Methylobacterium currus: one gene and its partner. Each later gene encodes a partner of the first gene's protein in a complex. Links are inferred from orthologs where the notes say so. Each region holds a gene or a part of one and is shown on either strand. Other genes may lie near its edges.

Region 1 (14,509 bases):
CCGATGGCGGTGACAATGCGGCCGCGGGCGGCGTAGAGGCCGCGCAGGCGCTCGAACAGCACGTCGACCGCCCCGAAGATCCGCCACTCGCGCCCGCCGGCGAAGCGGTTGATCGCCGCCTGGAGCAGGCTCTGCCCGAAGCGGCGCTGCACCAGGTAGAAGGCCAGCAGGGCCGGCGCCGCCACCACGAGGCCGAGGCCGACGTAATGCACGATCGGCCCGTCGCCCCCGAGCGCCACCAGGATGCCGAGGCCGGCCAGCGTGAACAGGAACTGGGTCAGCGCCTGGACCATCAGGTCGACGAGGGTGCTGGCGCCCGACAGCGCGCCGGTCACACCCTGGCGCGTGAGCAGCCGGGCGCCGATCAGGTCGCCGCCGACCTGCGCCACCGGGAGGAGCGTGTTGATGCCTTCGCGCACGAAGCGCACGCTGACGCAAGCCCGCAGCAGCGGCCTCTCGCCGCGGGGAAACACCACCCACCAGCCGAGGCCCGCCCAGGCGACGGCCACGAAACGCGCCGCCACGACCAGCAGCGCGCCCCAGCCGGACGCCCACAGGGCTTCCGCGACCGCCTCCGGCCCCGAGGAGACGAACAGGCCGATCACGGTGCACAGGCCGGCGATCAGGCCCAGTGTCGTCAGTCGCTTCATGACCCTCTTTCTGTCGCAGCGGCAGGGGCCCCGGGGGCGCGCCATTCCGGCAACGGAGTCGAAACAAAGCAGCGCCGTTGCATCCCGGCACGTTGCAGCTTTGATGGGCGCTGTCTATCACCGCCCGGACACAGTGCCGGCGAAACCGGCATGCTCCACCGGCGCGGCGGGCCAGCCCAAAGCATTGCCGCCCAAGCAACGCCGCAAGCCTATGTTATGGCGCAGCTTCCTCCCCGCCCCGTTTCGGCCGGCGGGGGCCGGAGCCGCGAAGGGAGGCCGCTCGTGACGGCCGTCAGGGGATGAACAGCATGGATCGGGAGACGACCTTCGAGGCCGAGCGCGGCGCGCTCGACGTTGCAGCCGCACGCGACCTGGCCGCCTTCCAGGATGACGCCCCGGGCCGGGCCCCGGCGCCGCAATCGCCGGTCATGGCCTGGAACGAGTGGGACCCGCTGGAGGAGGTGATCGTCGGCTCGCTCGACGGCGCCACGATCCCGACCCACCACCTGACGGTGATCTTCAACCTGCCGCGGGCCGCCCAGCCGTTCTACCGGCTCGCCTCGGGCTGGAAGTACCCGAAATTCATGAAGAAGCTGGCCCAGCAGGAGCTGGACGGCTTCATCAAGATCCTGGCCGGCGAGGGCGTGAAGATCCGTCGCCCGGATTCGGTCGACTTCTCGAAGAAGTTCCGGGCGCCGCGCTGGTCGTCGCGCGGCTTCTGCGTCGCCTGCCCGCGCGATCCGTACCTGGTGATCGGCGACGAGATCATCGAGAGCCCGATGTGCTGGCGCTCGCGCTACTTCGAGGGCGACGCCTACCGCTCGCTGTTCAAGGAGTACTTCCGGGCCGGCGCGCGATGGACCTCGGCGCCGCGGCCCCAGCTCACCGACGAGCTCTACAACTACGATTACCGGGTGCCGAACCTGAAGGCCGGCGAGCCGATGCAGTTCACGGTCAACGAGTTCGAGCCGGTCTTCGACGCGGCCGACTTCGTGCGCTGCGGCCGAGACCTGTTCGTCACCCGCTCCAACGTGACGAATCTGATGGGCATCGAGTGGCTGCGCCGGCACCTCGGGCCGGGCTTCCGCATCCACGAGATCGAGAGCCGCTGCCCGCAGCCGATGCACATCGACTCGTCGTTCATGCCGCTCGCCCCCGGCAAGGTGCTGGTCAACCCCGACTACATCGACGTCGAAAAGCTGCCGGCGGTGCTCAAGAAATGGGACGTGCTGATCGCGCCCCGCCCCGACCCCGTCGAGGGCTTCATGAGCAAGATCTCGATGTGCTCGCCCTGGACCTCGATCAACGTGCTCGCCATTGACGAGAAGAAGATCGTGGTCGATGCGAGCCAGCCGACCCTGATCAAGGCGCTCAAGGATTGGGGCTTCGACCCGATCCCGACGCCGTTCCTGTCCTACGGTCCGTTCGGCGGCTCGTTCCACTGCGCCACGCTCGACGTGCGCCGGCGCGGCCCGCTGAAGTCCTATTTCTAGGCGAAGACGTCGTGGGGCAGCCTGCCTGGACGGCGGGCTGCCCCACGATCATCGTAACCTCCGGGCGAGACCGTTTCGACGTCGATCTTGCAGCGTGGGCGACCCTTAGGCGAATCGGCGGGGAGCGTCTCACCCGGAGGCCGTCGCCCGATGCCGATCCTGGTACTCGGCGGCTACGGCCTGATCGGCTCCGCCGTGCTCCTCCGCCTGCTCGATGCCGGTCACGCCGTGGTCGCCCTCCGGCGCGACACCGGGTCGGCGAGGCGCCGCTTTCTCGAGGCGACCTGGATCGACCGCGACATCGCGGCCTTGAGCGAGCCCGCCGCGTGGCAGCCGCTGATCGCCGGCTGCGATGCGGTGGTGAACTGCGCGGGCGTGCTGCAGGACTGGACCGCGCGACGACGTGCACGCCGTCCAGGACATCGCCATGCGGGCCCTGTTCCGGGCCTGCGCCGAGGCCGAGATCCGACGGGTCGTGCAGGTCTCCACCGTCGGCGCCGCCCCGGACGCCCGGACCGCCTTCCTGCGCACCAAGGATGCGGCCGATGCCGCCCTGGCGCAAGCAGACCTCGACTGGACGATCCTGCGCCCCGGCCTCGTGCTGGCCCCCACCGCCTATGGGGGAACCGCTCTGCTGCGGGCCGCTCGCCTCCGCGCCGCTCCTCCTCCCCGTGGTCGATGGCGCCGGGCCGATCCAGATTGTGCATGTGGAGGATGTGGCCGAGGCCGTGCGCCTCGCCATCGAGGGGCGAGTGCCGGCGCGAGCAGCCGACGATCTCGTCGAGGATGAGGCGCATCCCTTGAGCGACGTGGTGGCGGCGTTCCGGGCCTGGCTCGGGCATCCGCCGGCCACGATCCTCGCGGTGCCGCTCTTCCTCGTGCGGCCGGGCGTGGCCGTCAGCGACGGTCTCGGCCGGCTCGGCTGGCGCTCGCCCCTGCGCAGCACCGCCCTCGTCCAGGTCACCGAGGGCGTCACCGGCGCGCCGGGCCCTGGCGGCGGGCCGGTACTGACGGGGCTCCGCGCCAGCCTGCGCCGGCCTCCCCTCCACGGTGCAGGAGCGCTGGTTCGGCCGGCTCTGGCTCCTGAAACCGGTCGTCGTCGGCGGCTTGAGCCTGTTCTGGCTCGGCTCGGGCCTCGTCGGGCTCTGGCGGTTCGACGCGGCGGCGGCTGTGCTGACCGACCGCGGCGTCGGGCCGGGCCCCGCCCTCGCGGCGGTGGCGGCCGGCATCCTCCTCGATCTGGCTCTCGGGGCCGCGATTTATGACCGCCAAGCCATCATTGAGCTGAGACGCCCTGCCCTCGCTATCGCCCGGCCGTCGGCCCCTTGTCGGTCCAGTCCGGCGGCAGGCCGAAGGAATCGCCGATGATGCCGTCCACGCCAGGCGCCCGGCCGAAGGCCTGGCAGTCGGGATCGCGGGGCATCTCGCCCAGCATCGTCACGCGGATGCGCTCGTAGGTCGGGATGGTCAGCTCGGACTCGAACGGGTCCTCGCCGGTGGCGAGATACGAGCCGAAATCCTGCCCGAAATCGCCGGCAAGGTCGTAGATGTCGGCGATGGCCGAGAAGCGGGCCTGGTTGGTGAAGGAGTTGGCGCCCCCGGCCCACACCATCGCGGCGCGCTGCTGGCGGCGGGCATCCAGGGCCTCGGCCTCGACCGTGAGGTCGCCGAGCCCGATCGGCAGGCGCGGCACAGGCACCTTGCCGATGGTGTCGGCGAAGCCGACGCCGACCTGCGCGGCGATCGTGATCGCCGCCGAGGCGCCGACGGCGACGCCGGAGGCCGGCACGTTGGTGAGGCCGGCGCGGGTGACGTTCGCCCGCACGGTCAGGTCGGCCGGGCCGGACGAGACCACGTCGTAGCGCAGCGACAGCTCGTAGCAGAGCGCCCGGTCCGCCGCGTTGGAGACGACCCGGCGCTCCTGCTCGGTCACGCCGGGGCCGGACACCGCCGCCGAGAAGGTGGTGGGGATGATGCGGACGGTCCGCACCCGTGACATCGCGGCCTTGTCGATGAAGATCCGCGACTTGGTGGCGGTCGCCTCGCTCGGCGTCAGGTGATCGTAGTTCGTCAGAAGGCCGGTCTGGGTCAGCACCGGCGTGGCGCAGCCCGCGAGCACGGCCAAGGTCGCCACGGCCGCGACGCGGCGGGCGGCCCGCGCGTTCAAGGCAGCCTTCATTGTCGTCCGCATTCGGTCGCTTTCCCGGATGGCGCGAAGCCGCACCCCCGGGAAACCCTGCGAGGATCACTCCCGCGAGGTTTCTGGAGGCCGGCTCCCGGCGGCGCAAGAGCGGCCCCGTCCGGGCCCGCCGCGCCGTTATGCCGGTCAGCCTAACCGTCGCCGCGTGGGCGGGAAAGATGAGCTTGGCCGCGGCGATCGCTTCGGCCCCAGCTGTAACGCTTCCGCCACATTGTTTCCGGCGGGCCGTGCCCCGATCGGGCCGTTCAGGCCAGGGCCACCATGCTGCAGCTCTGGCCGCCATCCACCGGCAGGCATACGCCGGTGATGAACCGGGCCTCGTCCGAGGCCAGGAAGACCGCCGCATGGGCGATGTCCCAGGCCTCGCCGAGGCGGCCGAGCGGCACCCGGCGGTCACGGCCCGCATCCGGGGTGCCGGCGCCGCGGCACTCGTCGGCGAGGGTGGTGTCGAGCAGCCCCGGCAGGATCGCGTTGGCCCGGATGCCGTCGCGGGCATACTGCATCGCCACCGAGATCGTGGCCTGGTTCACCGCCGCCTTGGCGGCCGCGTAGGCGAACGCCGGGGTGCCGGTCCAGCGCCGGGAGGCGACCGACGAGATGTTGACCACCGCACCGGACCGCCGCGCCCGCATCCCCGGCAGCACCGCCTTGCAGGTGCGCCAGACGCCGCCGACATTGACCTCGATCGCCCGGCGCCAGGTTTCCTCGTCGAGGTCCTCGGGGCCGCCGGCCTCCGGCAGGCCGACATTGTTGTGCAGGATGTCGATGCGGCCGAAGCGGGCTTCCCCGGTCGCCACCGCCCTCGCCACCGCGTCGTAATCGGTGACGTCGGCGCAGAGGGCCTCGGCCTCGTTGCCCTCCTCGGCGATGAGCTGCGCCGTCTCCTCCGCGGCGGCGAAGCCGCGGTCGACGCAGATCACCCGGGCGCCCTCCCGGGCGAAGGCCACCGCCACGGCCTTGCCGTTGCCCCAGCCGGTGCCGGCGGAGCCCGCACCGAACACGATCGCGGTCTTCTTCAGCAGGCGTGTCGACATGGCCCGAGCCTCCGTGCTCGACGGAGACTCGCGACAAAGACCGGCTCCGCGCAACGGGCGGTGAAGCAGGGCGGCTAGGAACCGCCCGCATGGATGGCCGTCGCCCGGGTCAGGCCCGAGCCGATCCCGCCCCCCTGGCGAAGCGCCAGGCGACGACCGCCACCGCCAGGGCGAGGCAGACCTGAGCGAGGTTTCCCTCGCCCAGATGGGCGTGGCCGAGATCGAGCCGCACGGCGAGGCGCACGGCGAGGCCGGCGGCCCAGTAGCCGAGGCAAAAGGTCAGGGCGGCGAGGAGGAGCGCGACAAAGTCGTTCATCGGAGTGACGATCTTGGGCGAGAAAACCCGCGGGCGGAGCGGGTCCGACGCAGCAAGAGCCGCGCCAAATCACCGGGATCCGGTCCTCACTCCGGCCGGGTCGCCTGCATCGACGGGCGCTCACCGAACCGCGCGTACCACGACGCCGCCGCCGGGGCGCGCTCGCGCCAACCCAGATCGGGCAGGCGCAGGTCGAGGTAGCCCAGGGCGCAGCCATACGTGATGGTGGCGATGTCGATCCGCTCGCCGAGGCCTGGCGCCGCCGCCTCGATCTGCGCCAGCGCATCGACGATCTTCTCCCGCTGGCCGGCGACCCAGGCCGGCGAGCGCTCGCTCTCCTGCCGCACCCGGGTCTCGTAGACGCAGAGCAAAGCCGCATCGAGCAGGCCGTCGCCGGTCGATTGCGCAGTGAGCGCAGCCCAGCGCGCGGGGCCGGGCGCCGGGAAGACACCGCCCTGCCCGACATGGTCGAGATACTCGCAGATCACCCGGCTGTCGGCGAGCATCGTGCCGTCGTCGAGGATCAAGGTCGGCACTTGAGCGAGCGGATTCTGCGTCCGGATGGTCGCGTCGCGGTTGATCGGGTGGGCCGCGGCCGCAAGCAGCTCCAGACGCTCGAACAACCCGAGTTCGTGGGCGACGACCAGCACCTTGCGGACGAAGGGCGAGGTCTTGGCGTAGAAGAGCTTCATCGAATTCCTCATACTTTTTATTATGGGTAATCGTACCAACGACCTCAGGATGAGATGAAACCGCGGCTGGGATGATTTGCGATCACCAATCCGTGCGCCCGATCACTGCCCTCGCCCGGGCATCGGCTTGGCGGCGGGCTTCGTCGGCACCGGCGCCGGCGCACCCACCGCCGCGGGCTTGGGCGGGGCCGGCGGGCGCGGGGTCTCGACGCTGAGGCGGCGCACCGGCCAGCCGTCGCTCCAGCGTTCCATGTCGATGAAGCGCGGGTTGCCCTTCAGGCTCGCGGCGCTCTGGCCCGAGAAGGCGGCGGCCGCCGCCATGTCGAAGGTCTTCCAGAAGGCAAGATAATCGAGGCTGTCGGTGCCGGCGCCGTTGATCTGCCCGACCAGCACGGTCTGCTCGCCGGTGAGGGTCATGTCGGCCGACCACTTGAACGGCGCCGGCTTCTGCTTCGGATCGGGGGTCGGCAGCTTCAGCTGGCCTAAGTCGTAGGCCGGGTTGGTGCCGGCGGGCGCGGCCAGGGTGGCGGAAAGCGCCGGGAAGCCGTGATCGTCGGAGAGGGCGCGGACCATCAGCTTGTGGTCGGTCGGCACGGCGCTCGCCTCCCGCATCACGCGCCGGGCGGCGATGTCGGCGGCGCGGGCGTCCCGGTCGCCGATCACCGTGACGATCAGCGTGGCGGGGTCGATATTGTTGAGGTCGTGCAGGGCGATGCCCCGGGCCTTGTCGTCCCGGGCGATGCCGCCCGGCATGGCGCCGAAGATCAGCCGCGGCACCGGCAGGCCGGTCTCCTTGGCGTGAGCCGCGAGGTTCGCCGCCAACGGCACGCCGGCGAGGTGGCCGATCAGCGCCACCCGGCCCAGGTCGGGCTTGGCCTCCTGGTCGCCGGCGAGCTCGGCCAGGGCGTCCTTGACCAGGGTCGCGGCGATGCCGCTCGCATCGACCGGCCGGGTCCGCCCCACCTCCTGGAACCGCGGGAACAGCACGAGGGTGCCTGAGCGCGCGAGATGCTCGATCCAGGCGCCGTAGGCCTGTGGATTCACCGCGCCCCAGGCATGCAGCATCACCGCGACCGGCCGTCCTTCGGCCGGGGCCGCGCCGTTGCCGTAATAGGCGAGCGTCACCGCGCCGGCCCGGCCCAGGACCCGCTTCACCACGCTCGCGGCGGCGTAGGCCTGGCCTCCCGGCCCCTCCTTCGGCTGGGCGGGCGGCGTGGCGGCCCCCGCGCCGGGCGCGCCGCCGAGCACCGCGAGGGCGAGGGCGAGCGGAAGGGCGAGGCGGATGCGGGAGAGCGAGGGCATGAGGCTGGGGGGCTGGCGGCTTGGGAGGCGCACCCCACACTGTTTCGCGCCCGCACTCAAGGCGTGATCGCACCGGAGCGTTACCGTTCTGGGGTTTGTCGCTTCCGCGGTACAGTCACGTCCTGGTTTCCGGGAGCACAGACGGAGTCCGGACAGGGTCTAGCCAGCCCGCTCCGGCTCATCTCCCAGCACGGCGTGCAGCCGGCCGATCAGGGTGTCGAGTTCCTGCGGGACCGGCTCGTCGGTCACGTCGGTGTACATGGATCGCAAGTCCTGCCCGAGCTTGGCGAGCAGCAGCGCATCGGCGAAGGACGACGCGGTCGCGTGCGTCTGGCCGTAGCTCGCAGCGTGATTGCTCGGGATCATCTTCATGGCGCGATTACGGGAACGGGGGTCCCGGCTCCGTCAAGAAACGAGGGGTGAGGTCTGCGGCGCTGATCGGCGTCCACGGCGTGATGACTTGCGATCGATGTCTTGTGCCGGAGGGCCGGCTCGCCATGATCAACGCGCTTCCTGGGGGGCAGTTGCGCCCGATTTTCGGGCAGACATCCGAAACGAAGGCGGCCCCGAGGATATCCACTCGGGGCCGCTGCCGATCTCGTCTCGTTTCCCGCGCGTGACTCCACGTTAAGTCCGGCCGCGGGACGCGATCCGGCCTTGCCCTACATCGGCGGCGTCAGGCCATCCTTGCCGACCGAGATGCTGCGCGCCTCGAGCCGGTCCCCGTCCCGGACGGCCGAGGCGAAGACCTTGGCGCCCGGCACCAGCACCGCCCGGTCGGCCGGCTCCAGCATCACGACCGGCGTGCCCGGCGGCACCGCGACCGCCAGGCTCTGGCCCTTGTACGAGACCGTGAGGGTGCGGCCGCCGCTCCCGCCGACGGCGCCCGCGACGGTGCCGTTGGTCATGCTGGTCTCGACCTCGGGGGCCTTAACCGTGCCGTTGGTCATGCTGGTCTCGACCGGGCCGCTGCCGGCGCCGTCGGGCAGCCGGTCCCACGGATAGTGGCCCTCCCCGGCGCCGCGCAGCGCCTCGGGGAAGATCAGCACTTCGAGGGCGACCGGCGGATCGCCGGGCTTGGTCCCGGCCTTGGCGGCGGTGCCGATGAAGCTGCCGTCCTTGACCTGGTCGAGGCTCGCGGGTGCGAGCTGCGCCACCCGCGTGCCGGCGCCGAGCCGGATCGTCTCCGTCGCGCCGGCACGGGTGCGGATGATGACGGCGTCCGCCTCGACGCGCTCGATCGTGCCGCGCAGGCGCTCGACCTGCGGTGCGGCGAAGGCGACGGCGCTCGCCGCGACGGTGAAGCCGGCGGCCGCGATCGTCCTGAGAATGGTCATGAGAACTCCGGGGACTCGAGCTCCGACATGGAGGGAGCCCCGGCTGTTATGGTTCGCCCCTCCGGTGCCGGCCATCGTCTCGCGCACACGTGATCAGGCGGGCCTGGGACCGCACGAGGCCTGCGGGCTCACGCGTCCTCGTCCTCCTCCGGCTCCAGGGTCGCCTTGACGGTGTCGAGCACCCGCCGGGCAAGGTCGGAATCCGGATCCTCGCGGGTCAGCGCGTCCTCGAGCATGGCGAGGAAGCCGCTGAGCTGGTGGCGGTAATGGTCGGAATCGACCCCGCGCAGGATGCCGGCGACGAAGCGCACCGCCATCTGCAAGGCCACCTGCTTGGCGGCGACATCCGACTGCGCCTCGGAGAGCCGGGCGATCATCTCGCCGTGGCGGGCCGAGAGCGTGGTCAGGCCGTTGATCTTGTCGTCCGGGCTCATCGCGCGTCTCCCGAGAAGCGACGGGGGCCCTTCCCGCCGGAAAGGCCCCCGTCGTGGTGGCGGTCCCCGGGGACCCTGTCACGGGCTCCCGGGTCTTCGGAACCTCTCCCTCCGGCGTCATCCGAGGGGAGAGGACCAATCCTTACGCCGCGAGCTGGCGCAGGACGTAGGGCAGGATGCCGCCGTTGCGGAAGTATTCCAGCTCGTCGAGCGTATCGATGCGGCAGGTCAGCGGGACCTCCTTCACCGAGCCGTCCGCCGAGGTGATCTTGGCGGTGAGCGTCTGGCGCGGCTTGAGCTCGCCGGCCAGGCCCTCGATCGTCACGGTCTCGTCGCCCTTCAGGCCGAGCGAGGCCCAGGACGTGTCGCCCTGGAACACCAGCGGCACCACGCCCATGCCGACCAGGTTCGAGCGGTGGATGCGCTCGAAGCTCTCGGCGATCACGGCCCGAACGCCGAGCAGCTTGGTGCCCTTCGCCGCCCAATCGCGCGACGAGCCGGTGCCGTACTCCTTGCCGGCGAACACCACCAGCGGGGTGCCCTCCTGCTCGTAGCGCATCGCCGCGTCATAGATGAACATCCGCTCGCCCGACGGCTGGTAGAGGGTGTAGCCGCCCTCGACCACGTTGCCGGACTCGTCCGTCACCATCTGGTTCTTGATGCGGATGTTGGCGAAGGTGCCCCGCATCATGACTTCATGGTTGCCGCGGCGGGTGCCGTACTGGTTGAAGTCCTGCACGCGGACCTGGTGGTCCTGCAGGTACTTGCCGGCCGGCGAGGCCGCCCGGATGTTGCCGGCCGGGGAGATGTGGTCGGTGGTGATCGAGTCCAGGAACAGGCCGAGGATGCGGGCATTGACCACGTCCTCCACCGGCTTCGGGGTCTTCTCCATCCCGACGAAGTAGGGCGGGTTCTGGACGTAGGTCGAGCCGCCGTTCCACGCGAAGGTCTCGGCCTCGGTGACCTCGACGTCCTTCCAGTTCTGGTCGCCGCCGAACACGTCGGCGTAGCGCGACTTGAACAGGGCCGAGGTGATGTTGGCCTCGATGAACTCCTGCACCTCGGCGGTCGAGGGCCAGATGTCCTTCAGGTAGACGGGCTTTCCGTCCGAACCGGTGCCGAGCGGCTCGGTGGTGATGTCGATCTGCATCGAGCCGGCGAGCGCATAGGCGACGACGAGCGGCGGCGAGGCGAGGTAGTTCGCCCGCACGTCGGGATTCACCCGGCCCTCGAAGTTGCGGTTGCCCGAGAGCACCGCGGCGGCCACCACGTCGTTGTCGTTGATCGCCTTCGAGATCGGCGCCGGCAGCGGGCCGGAATTGCCGATGCAGGTGGTGCAGCCGAAGCCGACGAGGTTGAAGCCGAGCGCGTCGAGGCTCGATTGCAGGCCGGCCTTCTCCAGGTACTCGGCCACCACCTGCGAGCCGGGCGCGAGCGAGGTCTTCACCCACGGCTTCGAGCGCAGGCCCTTGGCGACGGCGTTGCGGGCGAGCAGCCCCGCCCCGATCATCACGCTCGGGTTCGAGGTGTTGGTGCAGGACGTGATCGCGGCGATCACCACGTCGCCATGGCCGATGTCGAAGTTGGCGCCCTCGACGGGGTAGCGCTTGGCGATGTCGGCCGCCTTCTTGAACTCGGTCTCCATCGACTGGGCGAAGCCGGGCTTGGCACCGTCGAGAAGCACCCGGTCCTGGGGACGCTTCGGGCCGGCGAGCGAGGGCCTCACGTCGCCCATGTCGAGCTCGAGCGTGTCGGTGAAGACCGGGTCCGGGGTCTTCGCATCGCGCCACATGCCCTGCGCCTTGGCATAGGCCTCGACGAGCGCGATACGATCGTCCGCGCGGCCCGTGACCTTCAGGAAGTCGATGGTCTTCTGATCGACCGGGAAGAAGCCGCAGGTCGCGCCGTATTCGGGCGCCATGTTGGAGATCGTGGCGCGGTCGGCGACCGACATGTCGTCGAGGCCGGGGCCGTAGAACTCCACGAACTTGCCGACCACGCCCTTCTTGCGCAGCATCTGGGTAACGGTGAGCACGAGGTCGGTGGCGGTGGTGCCCTCGGGCAGCTTGCCCGACAGCTTGAAGCCGACGACCTCGGGGATCAGCATCGACAGCGGCTGGCCGAGCATCGCGGCCTCGGCCTCGATGCCGCCGACGCCCCAGCCCAGCACCGCGAGGCCGTTGACCATCGTGGTGTGCGAGTCGGTGCCGACGAGCGAGTCCGGATAGGCGACCTCGGAGCCCTCGAAGGGCTTGGTCCAGACGGTCTGCGACAGGTACTCGAGGTTGACCTGATGGCAGATGCCGGTGCCCGGGGGCACGACCGAGAAGTTGTCGAAGGCCGACTGCCCCCACTTCAGGAAGGTGTAGCGCTCGCCGTTGCGCTCGTATTCGAGCGCGACGTTGTCGGCGAGCGCCTTCGGGGTGCCGAACTCGTCGACGATGACCGAGTGGTCGATGACGAGATCGACCGGTACGAGCGGGTTGATCTTCTGCGGATCGCCGCCGAGCGCCACCATGGCGTCGCGCATCGCGGCCAGGTCGACCACCGCCGGCACGCCGGTGAAGTCCTGCATCAGCACGCGGGCGGGGCGGAAGGCGATCTCGACCTCGGTCTTGCCGCGGTTCTCGAGCCAGCCGACCACGGCCTCGATGTCGGCCTTGCGGACCGACCGGTTGTCCTCGTAGCGGAGCAGGTTCTCGAGCAGCACCTTCATCGAGAAGGGCAGGCGGCTCGCATCCGGCAGGCCGTTCGTCTCGGCCGCGGGGATGGAATAGATGGTGTAGGTTTTTCCGCCGGCCTGAAGCGTCTGGCGGGCCTTGAAGCTGTCGATCGATGCCACGGCGTGGTCCTCGCGAGGGGTTGTCGAACACGGCGCAGGCAGGACCTGCGCCACACCTAAGTGTTCGGCCGGATGCGCTGCGGGCTCGGCCCTGGCTGACGCAGGGAAGACCCGTGTGCCGCCCGCCCTCGCCTGCCGGCGGGAATCGGACGGTGCGCGCGCCGCCCCGGGGGTGCCCGGACTGGGATGCGCGAAGGACGGTTTGGACGCCTCTGAAGGTCGCGCGGCGCAGCCGGGGATGCGTATAGAACACTTCGAAACTGGCCGCTACGGGTCTGGTGGCCGCGCAATCGCGCATTCTCGGCGGCGCGCGCATAGCGTAAACGCGGCCGTTGCCCGCCCCCGGAGATTCCATCCGGAGATCCCCATCCTTGGACACCCGCCCTTGCGCCTGATCGCCGAGAACCTCGCCTGCCGGCGCTCCGGCCGCCGCGTCTTCGCCGGGCTCTCCTTCACCCTCGAGGCCGGCGAGGCGCTGACCGTGACCGGTCGCAACGGCGCCGGCAAATCGTCGCTGCTCGCCATCCTCGCCGGGCGACTGCGGCCCGAGGCCGGGCGGCTCGTCGCCGAGGGCGTGGGCGAGCGCACCATCCCCGAATGCCTTCACGTCGTCGGCCATCGCGACGGGCTCAAAGGGGCGCTCACGGCGCAAGAGAACCTGGTCTTCGCCCGCGACCTGCTCGGCGAGGCCGATCTCGACCCGCGCGCCGCGCTCGCCCGCCTCGGCCTCGCCCATGCGGCGGCGCTGCCGGTCGCCTACCTGTCGGCCGGCCAGCGCCGGCGGGTGGCGCTCGCCCGGCTCCTCGTCTGCCGCCGGCCGCTCTGGCTCCTCGACGAGCCGACCGCCGCCCTCGACGTGGCCTCGCAGGGGGCCCTCGCCGGGCTGATGCGGGGGCATCTGGCGGAAGGCGGCCTCGTCATCGCGGCCACCCACCAGGCGCTCGGCCTCGAGAGCGCCCGCGAACTCTCGGTCGAGGCGTTCCGCGCCGCCCGGTCCGACGCCGCGGCCGACCCCTTCGCGGAGGCGTTCTGATGGGCCGCGCCTTTCTGGCCGTGGTCGCCCGCGACCTGCGCCTCGCCGGCCGCATCGGCGGCTCCGGGGCGCTGTCCCTGGTGTTCTTCCTGATGATCGTCGCCCTGGTGCCGTTCGGCCTCGGGCCCGACCTCAACCTGCTCGCCCGGATCGGCCCCGGCATCCTGTGGATCGCCGCCGTGCTGGCGACGCTGATCGGCCTCGACCGCCTGTTTCAGGCCGACGAGGAAGACGGCTCCCTCGATCTCCTCACCGGCGCCCCCGCCCCGCTGGAGCTCCTGGTTCTCGCCAAGGTCACGGCGCACTGGCTCACCACCGGCCTGCCGCTGGCGCTGGCCACCCCCTTATTCGGGCTCCTCGTGGCCCTGAGCCCCACCGGGATGGCGGCGACCAGCCTGACGCTCCTCGTCGGCACCCCGGCCTTGACCTTCATCGGGGCCGTCGGGGCGGCGCTGACCGCCTCGATCCGCCGCGGCGGCCTGATCCTTGCCGTGGTGGTGCTGCCCCTGATGGTGCCGACCCTGATCTTCGGCGTCTCGGCGGCGGAAGCGGCCGTCAGTGGCACGGTGCCGTTCACGACGCCGCTGGCGATCCTCGCCGCGCTCAGCCTCGCGGCGGGCGTGGTCGGCACGCTGGCGGCGGCGGCGGCTCTGCGGTGGGGGGAGTAGGGCTTCGGCTGCCGGGACGAGGGCGGCGGCCGGTGATCCGCCGCCCGCGCGGGTGCGCCCGCTAGACCCGGCTCTCGCCCACCGGCTCGGGGCAGAGCGCGCCCAGCGCCTCGACCAGGCGATCGGGATTGAGGGGCTTCCTCAGGATCGGCAGGTCCGGCCACATCAGCCGCATCGCGCGCGGCAGCACGCCGCCGGTGCAGATCAGGACCGGCACGCCCTTGCCGATTAGGCATTCGGCCGTGGGCGTCGCCTCGCCGTCGGCGAGGTTGAGGTCGAGGATCGCGACGTCGATCTCCTCCAGGTCGATCAGCGCCAGGGCCTCGCGGTTGGTGCGGGCCGGGCCGACGGCGTGGGCGTTCGAACCGGTGACGATCTCGGTCAGTTCCAGGGCGACCAGCGCCTCGTCCTCGACGATCAGCACCCGTCGTCCATCCAGCATCGTGATCTCCGTGGGTTCCGGGGCGGGCGAATCAGCGTCCGCTCCGGGTCGCGGACCGAGAGTGTG
Region 2 (14,444 bases), on another replicon or contig:
GCGCTGCTGGCCGGCCTCGCCCGCGACGGCGGCCTGTACATCCCGAAAGCCTGGCCGCAGATCGCACCCGAGACCATCGCGGGCCTCGCCGGGCGGCCCTACGCCGAGGCTGCCAAGACCGTGCTGTCGCCCCTGGTCGACGGCGAGATCGCGCAGGCCGATGTCGACCGGATGATCGACGAGGCCTACGCCACCTTCCGGCACCCGGCCGTCTGCCCGCTGACCCAGCTCGGCGACAACCTCTTCCTCCTCGAACTGCATCACGGCCCGACGCTCGCCTTCAAAGACGTGGCGATGCAGCTGCTCGGCCGGCTGATGGACCACGCGCTCAAGGCCAAGGGCAGCCGGGCGACGATCGTCGGCGCCACCTCGGGCGATACCGGCAGCGCCGCCGTCGAGGCGTTCCGCGGCCTCGACAATGTCGACGTGTTCATCCTCTACCCGCATAACCGGGTGTCCGAGGTGCAGCGCCGGCAGATGACCACGGTCGACGCCGAGAACATCCACGCGCTCGCGGTCGAGGGCACCTTCGACGATTGCCAGGCGATCGTGAAGGCGCTGTTCCAGCACCCGCGCTTCGCGGACGACGTGCGGCTCTCGGGGGTCAACTCGATCAACTGGGCCCGCGTCGCGGCGCAGGCGGTCTACTACTTCACCAGCGCGGTGGTACTGGGCAGCCCGCACCGCCCGGTCTCGTTCTCGGTGCCGACCGGCAATTTCGGCGACATCCTCGCCGGCTGGGCCGCCAAGCGCATGGGCCTGCCGGTCGGCCGGCTGATGATCGCCACCAACGCCAACGACATCCTGGCCCGGACGCTCGCCACCGGCTCCTACGAGGTCCGGGGCGTGGCGCCCACCACCTCGCCGTCGATGGACATCCAGGTCTCGTCGAATTTCGAGCGCCTGCTGTTCGAGGTGCTCGACCGCGATCCCGCCGCCGTCAACCGGCTGATGGCCGGCCTGAAGCAGTCCGGCGCCTTCACTCTCGACCCCGCCACGCTCGCCCGGATCCGGGCCGAGTTCGACGCGGCGGCCGTGCCCGAGGACGAGGTCGTGGCCGAGATCCGCGACGTGTATCGGGGTACCGGCCAGATCATCGATCCGCACAGCGCCATCGGCGTGCGCGCCGCCCGCAAGCTCCTCAGCCACGACCCGGCGACGCCCGTGGTGGCCCTCGCCACCGCGCATGCGGCGAAGTTCCCGGACGCGGTCGAGGCCGCGACCGGCATCCGCCCGGCCCTGCCGCCCCACCTCGCCGACCTTCTGGAGCGGCGCGAGCGCTTCACCGTACTGCCGAACGACGAAGGAGCGGTCGAGCGGGCGATCCGCGAGCGCGCACGCATCCTGAGGAGTGTCGCATGAACCAGCACTTCGCGACGCTCGGCGCCTCGCCGGACCTCAAGATCACGCGTCTTTCCAACGGCCTCACCGTCGCCACCGAGGCGATGCCGGGGGTCGCCACCGCGACCCTCGGTGTCTGGGTCGGCGCCGGCTCGCGCAACGAGCGGCCGGAGGAGCACGGGCTCAGCCACCTCATCGAGCACATGGCGTTCAAGGGCACGGCGACGCGCTCGGCCCGCCAGATCGCCGAGGACATCGAGAATGTCGGCGGCGAGATCAACGCCGCCACCAGCGTCGAGCAGACGAGCTACACCGCGCGGGTCCTCGGCGAGGATGCCGAGGTCGCCCTCGACGTGCTCGGCGACATCCTGACCCGCTCGGCCTTCGAGGCCGGCGAGCTCGCCCGCGAGAAGGGCGTGATCCTGCAGGAATATGCCGCCGTCGAGGACACGCCCGACGACGTCGTCTACGACGCCTTCACGGAGGCCGCCTTCCCCGACCAGCCGATCGGCCGGCCGATCCTCGGGCGCCCGGAGACGATCAAGAGCTTCGATCGTGCGGCGATCGAGGCCTACCTCGCCCGGGAATACACCCCCGGCCGGATGGTGCTGGCCGCCGCCGGGGCGGTCGAGCACGAGGCGATCGTGGCCGCGGCCGAGAAGCACTTTGGGGCGATGCCGGCGGGTCCGGCGCCGGAGGAGGTGCCCGGGCAATATCGCGGCGGGGAGCGCCGGATGCCGCGCAAGCTCGAACAGGCCAACCTGGTGCTCGGCCTGCCCGGCCTGTCGTTCCGCGACGATTCCTATTACGCCACGCACCTCTTCGCCCAGGTGCTCGGCGGCGGGCTGACCTCGCGGCTCTGGCACGAGGTGCGCGAGACCCGCGGCCTCGCCTACGAGATCCACGCCTTCCACTGGCCGTTCAGCGATTGCGGCCTGTTCGGCATCGGCGCCGGCACCGCGGGCGCCGACCTGCCGGGCCTCGTCGAGGTGACGCTCGCCTGCCTGCGCGAGGCGGCCGAGACGGTGGATTCCGCCGAGCTCGCCCGGGCGAAGGCCCAGCTCAAGGTGGCTTTGCTCTCGGCGCTGGAAACCCCCGGCGGCCGCATCGAGCGCACGGCGCGCCAGCTCCTGGCCTGGGGCCGGGTGATCCCGGCCGCCGAGGTCATCGCCAAGGTCGACGCCGTCACCCCCGACGACGTGCGGGCGGCAGGCCGGGCGCTCATCGCCGGAGCGCCGACGGTCGCGGCGATCGGCCCGATCAAGAAGCTGCAGAGCCTCGAGGCGGTGGGCAAGGCGCTCAGGGCGGGGTGATCCTGCCCGCGCCGATTGAACCCTCCCCCGTCTGCGGGGGAGGGTTACGGTGGCGCCCCTGGCGGGGCATGCCGTAGCGCTGTGCTCACCGTCGACAATCGAACCGACGATTCCCCGCGCGCAGCAACACGAATCGTCTGTCGTCCATTCCGCCTGAACTAGGCCGACCGGTCGAGTGTCGGCCTCCCGCCAGTCTCCGTAGAACGACCCTGCAATCGAGCGCGCGAGCGCCCGAGGGCGGGTCCTGCGCGGCCCAAGTTCCAGGGTCGAGGAAATTGGCGGCTCGAGCCCGCCCGCCCACGGAACAACCGCGCCGGCCCCTGGGGAACAGCAGACGACGGCCGGTTTCGGCTGGCGGAACGGTCGGGCGGAAACATGGAGTTCGATGGCGTCGCGCACGCGGCGGGCGGCGCGTGGCGCGAAGCCACGCTGGGCCGGAGCGTGTCGGTGCGCGGGCCGGGGCTGCATACCGGCCGGGTCGCCCGTGTGACCCTGGCGCCGGCGCCTGCCGGGCACGGCATCCGCTTCGCAGTGCGCTGCCCGACCTCCGGAACCTGCACCGAGGTGCCGGCCGGCACGGCCGGCTGGATCGCGAGCCGGATGAGCACCGCCCTCGATCTCGGCCGGGGGCGCAAGCTGCGCACGATCGAGCACCTGATGGCGGGCCTTGCCGCCTCCGGCATCGACAATGCCGCGATCACCGTCGAGGGAACCGAGATCCCGATCCTCGACGGCTCGGCCGCGCGCTGGTGCGCCCTCATCGAGTCCGCCGGCCGGGTGCCGCAGGACCGGCCGCGCCAGGCCCTGCGCATCCGCGCGCCCTTCCAGGTCGACGGCCTGCACGGCTTCCTGCGCGCCGAGCCGGCCGAGACGTTCCAGGTCGATGTCAGCACCGACCGGCTGCCGGGCTTCGGCGTGCTGCGCTGGTCGGGCCCGATCGACGCGCGCACGTTCCGGGCCGAGATCGCCCCGAGCCGCAGCTTCGGCAACGCCTCGCTGATCTGGCGCACGCTGCTCAAGACCCGCCTCGCCCGGACGCTCCTGCCGGGCCCGGCCCGGGACCGGCTCTGGGCCCGCTCCTTCGACTCGCAGACCGTGCGTGACGGCGGCCTCGCGCCCGCACCGGCGCGGCCGGAATGCCGGCACGCGATCTGTCCGGAGACGGAAGGACGGATGCACCCGTGCGACCGCGAGCCGCTGCTGCGGGGCGCTCGTCCCGGGCGGGTCGCGATCCTGCTGGGCGGCCGGGTGCTGGGTGGGGCGCGCTTCCCCGACGAGCCGGTGCGGCACAAGATCCTCGACCTCGTCGGCGACTTGGGCCTCGCCGGCCGGCCGATCCTCGGGCGCATCGTGGCGAATTGCCCGACCCATGCGCTGACCTTCGCGTTCCTGACCGAGCTGATGCGCCATCCGGAGTGCTGGGAGGTGGTCTCGCTGGCGGACGCCGCCCCGTTCGGCCGCGGGACCGTCACGGATCGCGGAGCGATCGGCACCTGTGGCGGAGCGATCGGCACCGATCGCGGAGCGATCGGCACAACTTGATTTGGCCGCAAAGGGGAGCGATCGAAGCCTGACGACGGCCGCGCTCGCGGGCGGCAGGGGAGATCCGGGGCCTCCGCCTTGCTCGGAAGCTTGGGCGTCAGTACGGTCCGGCACCTCCCCGAGCCGCCCCGTGGCCGTCCCTGTCCGGTCGGAAGACGCCGAAGCTTGCGCACGTTCTCACTCGTCCTCGCCTGCCTCGCGGCCCTCGCCGGGCTGCTCCTCGCCGCGCCGGAGGCCCGCGCGGTCGAGGCCGTGCGCGTCACCCTCGATTCGCAGGCCATCGATCTCACCCCGGCGATCGAGCGCTACCGCTCCGACGGCGACCTGATCCAGATCTCCACAGCCCCGGGCAAGGACGGCATCGTGCGCCGCATCGCCGTGAAGGCGCGCGAGACCGGGGCGCGGCCGGACTGGATGGTGTTCGCGCTCACCAACGACACCGACGAGCAGATCGACCGCCTCCTGGTGGCCCCGCATTTCCGCCTCGTCGGCTCCGGCGTGGTCTGGCCCGATCTCGGCGGCTCGCGCATCGCCGCCATCACGGCGAGCCAGGGCATCCGGCCCGAGCGCGACGAAAGCCCGGATGCCGACCAGTTCGTCATCACCCTCGATCCCGGCACCACCGTCACCTTCGTGGCGGAACTCCGCACCCCCAACGTGCCGCAGGTCTACCTCTGGGACCAGGACGCCTACCGCAAGAAGGCCACCGGCCTCACCCTCTACAAGGGCATCATCATCGGCATCGCCGGGCTGCTGGCGCTGTTCCTGACGATCGTGTTCGTGGTCAAGGGTGCAATCATCTTCCCGGCCGCCGCCGCCCTCGCCTGGGCGGTGCTGGCCTATGCGTGCATCGATTTCGGGTTCTTCCAGCGCATCTTCCCGGTCACGGAGGCCGCCGAGCGGATCTATCGCGCCTCCGCGGAAGCCGTGCTCGGCGCGACGCTGCTGGTTTTCCTGTTCGCCTATCTCAACCTCGCCCGCTGGCACGTGCGCTACAGCCACGTCGCGCTGATCTGGCTCCTGTTCCTCGCCGGCCTCGTCGGCCTCGCCGTCATCGACCCGCCGGTGGCGGCGGGCGTGGCGCGGATCTCGGTCGCGACGGTGGCGGGCGTCGGCCTGCTGCTGGTGGTCTACCTCGCCATCCACAACGGCTACGACCGGGCGATCCTGCTGATCCCGACCTGGCTCCTGCTGCTCGCCTGGGTGGTGGCGGCGGGCTTCGCCATCACCGGCCAGCTCCACAACGACCTCGTCCAGCCGGCCCTCATCGGCGGCCTGGTGCTGATCGTGATGCTGATCGGCTTCACGGTGCTCCAGCACGCCTTCGCGGGAGGGGGCCTCGGCAACAGCCTCGTCTCCGACACCGAGCGGCGGGCGCTGGCGCTCACCGGCGCCGGCGACGTGGTGTTCGACTGGGACGTGCCGGGGGACCGGGTCTTCGCCGGGCCCGAGATCGAGGGACAGCTGGGCCTCAAGCGCGGGGCGCTCGAGGGGCCGCAGGCGAACTGGCTCTCCCTCCTCCACCCCTTCGACGTCGAGCGCTACTCGGCGGCCCTCGACACGGTGATCGAGGAGCGGCGCGGCCGCATCTCCCAGGATTTCCGCCTGCGCTCGGCGGCCGGGCCCTATTACTGGTTCCGCCTCAAGGCCCGGCCGGTGATCGGCACCGACGGCGAGGTGGTGCGCATCGTCGGCACCATCGCGGACGTGACCGAGGCGAAGATCGCCGAGGAGCGGCTGCTGCACGATGCCGTCCACGACAACCTCACCGGGTTGCCGAACCGCGAATTGTTCAGCGACCGGCTCGATGCGGCCCTCGCCCTCGCGAGCCAGGACCCGCGCCTCAAGCCGACCCTGTTCGTGATCGACATCGACCGCTTCAAGCAGGTCAACGACGCGATCGGGCTCTCGGCCGGCGATTCGATCCTGCTGACGCTGTCGCGCCGCCTCAACCGGCTCCTACGGCCGCAGGACACCCTGGCGCGGGTCGCCGGCGACGAATTCGCCATCATCCTGCTCTCCGAGCGCGACCCCGACCGGATCATCGCCTTCGCCGACAGCATCCGCCGGGCGATCACCACGCCGATCACCTATGCCGACCGCGAAATCTTCCTGACGCCCTCGATCGGCGTCGCCCTGCACGAGGCGGGGGCGGTCGTGAAGCGCGACGACGTGGTGAAGAACGCCGAGCTCGCCATGATCAACGGCAAGCGCCAGGGCGGCGACCGGATCGAGGTCTACCGCCCGACCATGCGGTCCGACCGCGGCGAGCGGATGATGCTGGAGAGCGACCTGCGCCGGGCGCTGGAGCGCAACGAGATCAAGGTGCTGTTCCAGCCGATCGTGCGCCTCGAAGACCGCACGGTGGCGGGCTTCGAGACGGTTCTGCGCTGGGACCACCCGCGCCTCGGCCGCGTCGCCCCGCAGGTCTTCCTGCCGATCGCGGAGGAATCCGGGCTCATCGTCAACCTGGGCGTCTTCGCCCTCGAGCGCACCGCCGCCGAACTCGCTGCCTGGCAGCAGGCGCTGGTGGTCGAGCCGCCGATCTTCGCCTCGGTCAACCTGTCCTCGCGCCAGCTCCTGCGGCACGACCTCCTGCACGACGTGAAGACCGTGCTCGCCCGCACCGGCGTCGTCCCGGGCTCGCTCAAACTGGAGCTGACCGAGGCCCTGGTGATGGAGAACCCGGAATACGCCGCCCAGATGCTCGCCCGCATCCACGAGCTCGGCGCGGGCCTCTGCCTCGACGATTTCGGCACCGGCTACTCGGCGCTGACCTACATGCAGCGCTTCCCCTTCGACACGATCAAGATCGACCATTCCTTCGTGCGCCAGATGGCGAACGGGCGCTCAGGCATCCTGCGCTCGATCGTCCGGATGGCGCAGGAGCTCGGGCTCGAGATCATCGCCGAGGGCGCCGAATCGGAAGCCGACGCCCTGGCGCTGGCCGAGATCGGCTGCGACTACGCGCAGGGCTTCGCCTTCGGCGAGCCGATGTCGATCCTCCAGGCGCGGCAACTGGTGGGGGCGGCGCCGGAGGCGGCGTGAGAGGGCGGGTTTTCGCGCCCAGGCCTGGTCAGGACCGGCGATCGGCCTCGCCGGGCACCAGCCGCTTCGCCATGACGATCGTGCGCTCCTCGCCGTGCAGGGTCTCCCGCACGGCCCGGTAGCCGAGCCGGTCGTAGAAACCCACGGCCGTCAACGACGATTGCAGGGTCAGCGCGGCGACGCCCGCTTCCTCGGCCGCCCGCTCGACCGCCGCCATCAACGCCCGCCCGGTGCCGCCCCGTTGCGCGTCGGGAGCGACGAAGACGGCGCGCACGACCGCGCCGTCGCGGCTCGCCGTGCCGACGGGGCGGCCACTCTCCAAGGCGACGAAGACCTGCCGCTCCGCGATGGAAGCGGCCACTCTGTCCGAGGTGAAGCTCCGGGCGACCCGCGCGATGGTCTCAGGCGCGTAATCCCGCGCATTGCTCTCGTGCAACGCAGACAGGACGACGCGGCTGATTTCCGCCGCGTCGTCCACCGTCGCCAGACGGATGTGGCACGCCATCGCTCATCCTCCCCCGACGCCGCGCCGCGGGGGAGTGCCGCGGCCGGCCTAGAGGACCGCCTGGCCCAGCAGAACCGCCGCGATCGCGATCACCACCGCGATCACCAGGAACAGCATGAACAGCAGACGCGCAATGCCGCGGGCGCCCGACGCCACGTTGGTGAAGCCCAGCGCACCGGCCACCAGCGAGATCACGAAGAAGATGATCGCCCATTTCAACATGGCGGGAGCACTCCGGTGCGTTCGGAAAAGTCGCAGCGATAACCGGCATAGCCACGCTTCGTTCCGGATCCTCCACCACTCGCTGCGCCATCCGTCTGCGCCGTTCGTCCGCATTGCTCAGGGAGGCGCCCACGCGCTACACCCACGCCGATGTCGATGGATGCCAAGGCGATAGGTCCCAAGGCGATGGGTCGTCTCACGCGGCTGGCGCAGCCCGGCCATTTCATGCGCTGGTCCGGGGTTCTGCTGCCCTGGGTGGCGGGCCTCGCCCTCGTGCTGCTGGCGGTCGGCCAGTACCTGACCTGGTTCGTGGCCCCGCCCGACTACCAGCAGGGCGAGACGGTGCGGATCATGTACATCCACGTGCCGGCGGCCTGGATGGCGGTGTTCTTCTACGGCGCCATGACGGTCTCGGCGCTCGGCACCCTGATCTGGCGTCATCCACTGGCCGACGTGGCGCAGCGCGCCGCCGCCCCCATCGGCGCCGCCTTCACCCTGATCTGCCTCGTCACCGGCTCGCTCTGGGGCAAGCCGATGTGGGGCACCTACTGGGTCTGGGACGCGCGCCTGACCTCGATGCTGGTGCTGTTCCTGATCTATTGCGGGCTGCTCGCCCTGTGGCGGACCATCGAGGATCCGAACAGGGCCGCCCGGGCGGTCGCGATCCTGACCCTCGTCGGCGCCGTCAACCTGCCGATCATCAAGTTCTCGGTGAACTGGTGGTCGACCCTGCACCAGCCGGCCTCGATCCTGCGGATGGGCGGGCCGACCATCCATCCGACCATGCTCTATCCCCTGCTGGTGATGATCGCCGCCGCCTCGGTGCTCGGCGTCGCCCTGCATCTCCAGGCGATGCGCACCGAGATCCTGCGCCGGCGCGTGCGCACCCTGACGATCCTGGAGGCCGAGCGGCTCGATGCCGCGCTCCTCGCCCCGCAGGCGGCCTGACCGGCATGGATCTCGGCCCTCACGCCCCCTTCATCCTGGGCGCCTACGGCTTCACCGGCTTGGTGATCCTCGGCCTCGTCGCCCACGCGTTCCTCGACCGGCGGGCGCAGGAGCGGGCGCTCGCCCGGCTCGCGCAGGAACCGCCTCCGCGGGGCCGCCGGTGAGCGACGTCCCCTTGCATCCGGTCGAGGAGACCGAGGAGCCGCCGCGCCGCAGCCGGCTCCTCTTCCTGCTGCCGCTCCTCGCCTTCGCAGGCCTGGCCGGCATCTTCCTCGGCAAGCTGCTCACCACCGGATACGATCCCTCCGCCATCCCCTCGGCCCTGATCGGCCGCCAGGTGCCGGACTTCACCCTGCCGCCGGTCCCCGGCCTGACGGCCGACGGCGCCGCGGTGCCGGGCCTGACGGCCGCCGATTTCAAGGGCAAGGTGACGGTGCTGAACGTCTGGGCCTCGTGGTGCGCACCCTGCCAGGTCGAGCATCCGATGCTGGTGCGGCTCTCCCGCGACGGGGTCAACCTCGTCGGCATCGACTACAAGGACCAGCCCGAGAACGGCCGCCGCTTCCTCGGCCGTCACGGCAATCCGTTCCGCGCGGTGGGGGCCGACGAGGCCGGCCGCGTCGGCATCGATCTCGGGGTCTACGGCGTGCCGGAGACCTTCGTGATCGGACCGGACGGGCGAATTCGCGAAAAACTCGTCGGCATCCTGACGCCGGAGAATTACGACGCCTTCCTGGCGCGGGTGCGGGCGATGCAGTAGGGGGCCCTCGTGCCCCTGTCGCGGATCTCCTTCGGCGAACGCGTCAGTCGTCCGGGATAGGGGCGAGGCTATCGCCTCGCTCCCTATTTCGGCAGCGCGTAGATGTTGACCTCCAGCGCGTCGTCGGACGGGCTCGCGAGCGGGGTCAGGTATTCTTCCACGAAGGCATCCTGGACGAGGATGCCCTTGGCATCGAGATAGGCCGTCACCGTCTCGTAGGTCTGGTCGATGCCCTCGTAGGCGCCCTTGTGGGTGAAGCGCAGGGCCTTGCCGCTCGGCGTCGAGCCGAAGCGCAGGTCGTCCGGGAGGCCGGCGGGACGCGGGTTCGGGGCGGCCTCGACCGGCACCATCACCTCGAACTGGAAGCCGTCATCGTCGGTGCGGGTGAAGACCGAGATCGGCTGGCCGTTGGCCTTGATGCCGGCCCCTGCAAGCGCCGCCTCGACCTTGGCGATCGCGTCCTTCAGGCTCGGCAGCGCCTGATCCCACTTCGCGGTGCCGGACAGGATCGCGGCGGGCTTGGCCGGCAGCGTCACCTCGTCGACGTCGGACGGGTCGCCCGGATTGGCGACGAGGGGCGCGCGCCCGGCGGTCGGGGGCACCGGCGTCGCGGGCGGCAGCGCCTTGTCGGGCGCGGGCGGGGCCGGCGCCTGGTTGGTCCCCTGGCCCGGGCCGGGCGCCGTGGTGGTCGGCAGCGGCGCCGATTGCGCCGGCGACGGGGTGCCGGCCGGGGGCGCGGCCGGCGACGGCGCGGGAGCCGGGGCAGGCTGCTGCGCAAGGACCGGCTGGGCAAAGACCGAGGCCCCGCAGGCCAGGGCCGCGGCGAGGCCGATCGCGATCGTCGGGAAGCGGGTCTTCATCACGGGCGGAGCGCTCCGGGCTCTGGCGCGGGCTGGCAGTGCCGGCCGGCATTGGCGTGGGCCGGCATCGCCGGCCGGATCGAACGCGTCAAGCGCAAAGCCGTTGCGGGCTCATCGCGAGAGCGTGAGGGCGGGGCCTCGTCCCGACGCCCGGTCGGCTCGCCTGCGCGCCGGTTCTGGTCCATACACCGCGCGGCCCCCATCTGCGCCTTGCCCGTCGGAGAATCCTGCCCGTGTCCCCCCTCGCCCATCGCCGCTTCCTGAAGATGAACGGGCTCGGCAACGAGATCGTGGTGCTGGACCTGCGCGGCAGCGACATCCGGGTGCAGCCGGAGGAAGCCCGCGCCATCGCGGCCGATCCGGCCTCGCGCTTCGACCAGATGATGGTGCTGCACGATCCCGTCACCCCGGGCACCGACGCCTTCGTGCGGATCTACAACACCGACGGCTCGGAGGCCGGTGCCTGCGGCAACGGCACGCGCTGCGTCGCCTGGGCGATGCTGGACGATCCGGCCATGGCGCGCCCGACACTGGGCGAGAACCTGATGCTCGAGACGAGGCCCGGGCTCCTCGAGGTCGTGCGGGTGTCGCCCGTGGATTTCACCGTCGACATGGGGGCGCCGCGGCTGCGCTGGGACGAGATCCCGCTCGCCGAGCCGTTTCCCGATACCCGCCGCATCGAGTTGCAGGTCGGGCCGATCGACGATCCGGTGCTGCACTCGCCGGGCGCGGTCAGCATGGGCAACCCGCACGCGGTGTTCTTCGTCGAGCGCGATCCAGACACATACGACCTCGGGCGGATCGGCCCGCTGCTCGAATCGCACCCGATCTTCCCGGACCGGGCCAACATCTCCCTCGCGCAGGTCATCGACCGCACGCATCTCCGCCTGCGGGTCTGGGAGCGCGGCGCCGGGCTGACGCGGGCCTGCGGCACCGCCGCCTGCGCCGCCCTCGTGGCGGCCGCGCGCCTGCGCCTGACCGGCCGCGAGGCCACCGTGACGCTGCCGGGCGGCGACCTGCGCATCGCCTGGGGCGAGGACGACCACGTCCGCATGACCGGCCCGACCGAGTTGGAACACGAGGGCACCTTCGCAGCCTCACTGTTCGAGGCGTCGTCGTGAGCGTCGAGGTCCTGAGCTTCGGCTGCCGCCTCAACGCCGCCGAATCGGAGGCGATGCGCCGTCAGGCGGAACAAGCGGGCCGCACCGACCTCGTCGTCGTCAATACCTGCGCGGTGACGGCGGAGGCCGGGCGTCAGGCCCGCAAGGCGATCCGGGCCGCCGCGCGCGCGAACCCGGCGGCGCGGGTGGTGGTGACCGGCTGCGGCGCGCAGGTCGAGACCGAGGCCTACGCCGCCATGCCGGAGGTGGCCGAGATCCTCGGCAACCGCCGCAAGCTCGATCCGACGGTCTGGACCGACGCGTCGCCAGAGCGCGTGCGGATCGACGACGTGATGGCCTCAGACGCCGATCCGCTGCCGGAGCCGGCGCCGATGCGGGCGCGCACCCGCGCCTTCCTGCCGGTGCAGAATGGCTGCGACCATCGCTGCACCTTCTGCGTCATCCCGTTCGGCCGCGGCAACTCGCGATCGGTGCCGGCGGCGAGCACCGTGGCGCAGGTCCGCGCCCTGGTGGAGCTTGGCACCCGCGAGGTGGTGCTGACCGGCGTCGACCTCACGGCCTATGGCCGCGACCTCGGCGGCCCCACGCTCGGCGGCCTGGTGCGGGCGATCCTGCGCGGGGTGCCCGACCTCGACCGCCTGCGCCTGTCCTCGATCGATTCCGTCGAGGCCGATCCGGAGCTGGTGGCGGCCTTCGCCGAGGAGGCGCGGCTGATGCCGCATCTCCACCTCTCGCTCCAGTCCGGCGACGACCTGATCCTGAAGCGCATGAAGCGCCGCCACGGCCGGGACGACGCGATCCGGTTCTGCACGGAGATCCGGCGCCTGCGCCCCGACGCGGTCTTCGGCGCCGACCTGATCGCCGGCTTCCCGACCGAGACCGAGGCGCAGTTCGCCCGCTCCCTCGACCTCGTCGAGGAATGCGGGCTGGCCCAGCTCCACGTCTTCCCCTACTCGCCCCGCCCCGGCACGCCGGCCGCCCGAATGCCGCAAGTCGCGCCGGCCGAGATCCGCGACCGGGCGGCGCGCCTGCGCGAGGCGGGTGCCGCAGCCTTCGCCCGCCGCCTCGACCGCGAGGTGGGCGAGACCCGCCGGGTCCTCGCCGAGCGCGGCGGCACCGGGCGGACGGAAGGGTTTTTGCCGGTGCGGCTGCCGGAGGGGGTGACGGCGGGGGCGCTCGTCGACCTGCGCATCGCCGGGCATGACGGGCAGATGCTGTGGGCGGCCTGACAGATTTCCCTCCGTCAGTCGTGCGGTCCTCCATCGTCATCCCGGATTCCGCTGCGCGGCCCCGGGATGACGTAGAGGGTGTGGAGGGGCGTTGGGGCCGACGAGGTGGTGCCTGTCCGGACGCACCTCGAATCCTCACCCCTCCCCCATCCCGCACGCCCGCAAACCCTCCCGCATATGCCCCGGCGCCGGCGCCTCGACCGCGATCGCCGGCTTCTTCGGGTAGAGCGGCAGGGCCAGCGCCCGGGCGTGGAGCTGCAGCCCCGGCCCGCCCTGGCGCGGGGCGCTGCCGTAGACCGTGTCGCCGAGGATCGGCCAGCCCATCGCGGCGCAATGCACCCGGAGCTGATGGGTGCGCCCGGTCACCGGGGAGAGCGCCAGCCAGGTCCGCCCGGCGGCCGCGTCGCGCCCCATGACCCGCCAGCGGGTGAGCGAGGGATCCCCGGCGGGATCGGTCTTCATCCACCAGCTGCGCGGGTCGTCGGAACGGCGCATCAGCGGCAGGTCGATCTCGCCGGCTTCCTCCGCCGGACCGCCCTCGACCAGCGCCCAATAGGTCTTCTCGGCCCGACCTTGCGCGAACAGGGCGTTCAGCCGGGCCAGCGCCTTGGCGTGGCGGCCGAGCGCCAGGCAGCCGGAGGTGTCGCGGTCGAGGCGATGGGCGGCTTCCGGCCGGCGCGGCAGGCCGAAGCGCAGGGCGTCGAGGTGCTGGGTGAGCGTCTCGCCACCCTTCGGCCCCGGATGCACCGGCAATCCCGCCGGCTTGTCGATGACGAGCACCAGGGCATCGCGGTAGAGGAGCCGCGAGAGTATGTCGTCAACGATCATGAGCCTGTCGCAGTGGCGGCGGATGCGGGCGAAGTTCGGGGCAGGCCGCCCTAGATCGTCCGCAGGGTCGGGAGCAAGTGCGGATGAGTGAGACGAAACAGCCGGGCTGGTTCGGACGACTGTTCGGCCGGAAGGCCGAGACGCCGACGGAGACCCCTGCCGAAACGCCCGCCGAGGCTCCCGCCGGATCCGCCGAGCCCGGACCCGACCCTGCCGGGACGATGCCGACGGAGCCCACCGGCACCCTGTCGGAGGGCGTGCCCGACTTCGCCACCGGCGCCGACGACGTGCTGCCGGCGCCGCCGACCGTGACCGAAGCCTCGCCCGAGACCGAGCCGGCGCACGACCTGCCGGAGGAGCTGGCCGGCGCCGACCTGGAGCCCGTCGAGGGGATGCAGCCCGAAGGCCAGGTGCCGGCGGCCCCCGAACCCGAGGCGGCCGAGGCGCCCGAGGCCGAGATCCGGGACTCCGCGGTCGAGGCGTCCGAGGTCCAGGAGCCCGAGGTTCAGGAGCCCGAGGTCCAGGAGCCCGAGGTTCAGGAATCCGAGCCCGCCTCGCTGGTGATCTACCAGCCCCCGGCGGAGCCCGAGGCCCCGGCGGAGAAGCGCAGCTGGTGGGGTCGGCTGACCGGCGGCCTCAAGCGCACCTCCTCGGCCCTGTCCGACCGGGTGACCGGGCTGTTCACCAAGCGCAAGCTCGACGCCGACACCCTGGAGGAGCTGGAGGA

What was found.
Region 2: the proteins of ccmA (region 1) and DA075_RS10565 are in contact, whole or in part, in a solved structure (PDB 8CE8), measured with the Escherichia coli proteins. The link is inferred for Methylobacterium currus from one-to-one orthologs.

What each region holds. Positions count from the first base shown.
Region 1 is NZ_CP028844.1:310,587-325,095, forward strand. Bases 11,551-14,509 are described here. They hold ccmA (heme ABC exporter ATP-binding protein CcmA), read left to right. Parts: upstream 11,551-12,685; coding sequence 12,686-13,333; downstream 13,334-14,509. Other genes in these bases: acnA (aconitate hydratase AcnA), read right to left, coding at 11,551-12,300; ccmB (heme exporter protein CcmB), read left to right, coding at 13,333-14,001; DA075_RS31610 (response regulator), read right to left, coding at 14,063-14,443. In the rest of the region: DA075_RS31540 (lysylphosphatidylglycerol synthase domain-containing protein), read right to left, coding at 1-650; DA075_RS31545 (amidinotransferase), read left to right, coding at 1,079-2,143; DA075_RS38705 (NAD(P)H-binding protein), read left to right, coding at 2,571-2,933; DA075_RS31555 (DUF3313 domain-containing protein), read right to left, coding at 3,447-4,322; DA075_RS31560 (SDR family NAD(P)-dependent oxidoreductase), read right to left, coding at 4,589-5,377; DA075_RS31565 (hypothetical protein), read right to left, coding at 5,487-5,693; DA075_RS31570 (glutathione S-transferase), read right to left, coding at 5,780-6,385; DA075_RS31575 (alpha/beta hydrolase), read right to left, coding at 6,488-7,687; DA075_RS31580 (NepR family anti-sigma factor), read right to left, coding at 7,847-8,059; DA075_RS31585 (metal ABC transporter permease), read right to left, coding at 8,350-9,024; DA075_RS31590 (hypothetical protein), read right to left, coding at 9,153-9,458; more of acnA, read right to left, coding at 9,601-11,550. UniProt on the Escherichia coli protein: Part of the ABC transporter complex CcmAB involved in the biogenesis of c-type cytochromes; once thought to export heme, this seems not to be the case, but its exact role is uncertain. Responsible for energy coupling to the transport system.
Region 2 is NZ_CP028843.1:2,196,451-2,210,894, forward strand. What follows is about bases 7,145-10,038. They hold DA075_RS10565 (heme ABC transporter permease), read left to right. Parts: upstream 7,145-8,157; coding sequence 8,158-8,919; downstream 8,920-10,038. Other genes in these bases: DA075_RS10550 (EAL domain-containing protein), read left to right, coding at 7,145-7,244; DA075_RS10555 (GNAT family N-acetyltransferase), read right to left, coding at 7,273-7,749; DA075_RS10560 (DUF1328 domain-containing protein), read right to left, coding at 7,798-7,971; ccmD (heme exporter protein CcmD), read left to right, coding at 8,925-9,083; DA075_RS10575 (DsbE family thiol:disulfide interchange protein), read left to right, coding at 9,080-9,679. Outside these bases: thrC (threonine synthase), read left to right, coding at 1-1,362; DA075_RS10540 (M16 family metallopeptidase), read left to right, coding at 1,359-2,654; DA075_RS10545 (UDP-3-O-acyl-N-acetylglucosamine deacetylase), read left to right, coding at 3,030-4,196; more of DA075_RS10550, read left to right, coding at 4,362-7,144; more of DA075_RS10580, read right to left, coding at 10,039-10,539; dapF (diaminopimelate epimerase), read left to right, coding at 10,773-11,660; tRNA (N(6)-L-threonylcarbamoyladenosine(37)-C(2))-methylthiotransferase MtaB, read left to right, coding at 11,657-12,889; DA075_RS10595 (RluA family pseudouridine synthase), read right to left, coding at 13,025-13,717; signal recognition particle-docking protein FtsY, read left to right, coding at 13,801-14,444. UniProt on the Escherichia coli protein: Required for the export of heme to the periplasm for the biogenesis of c-type cytochromes.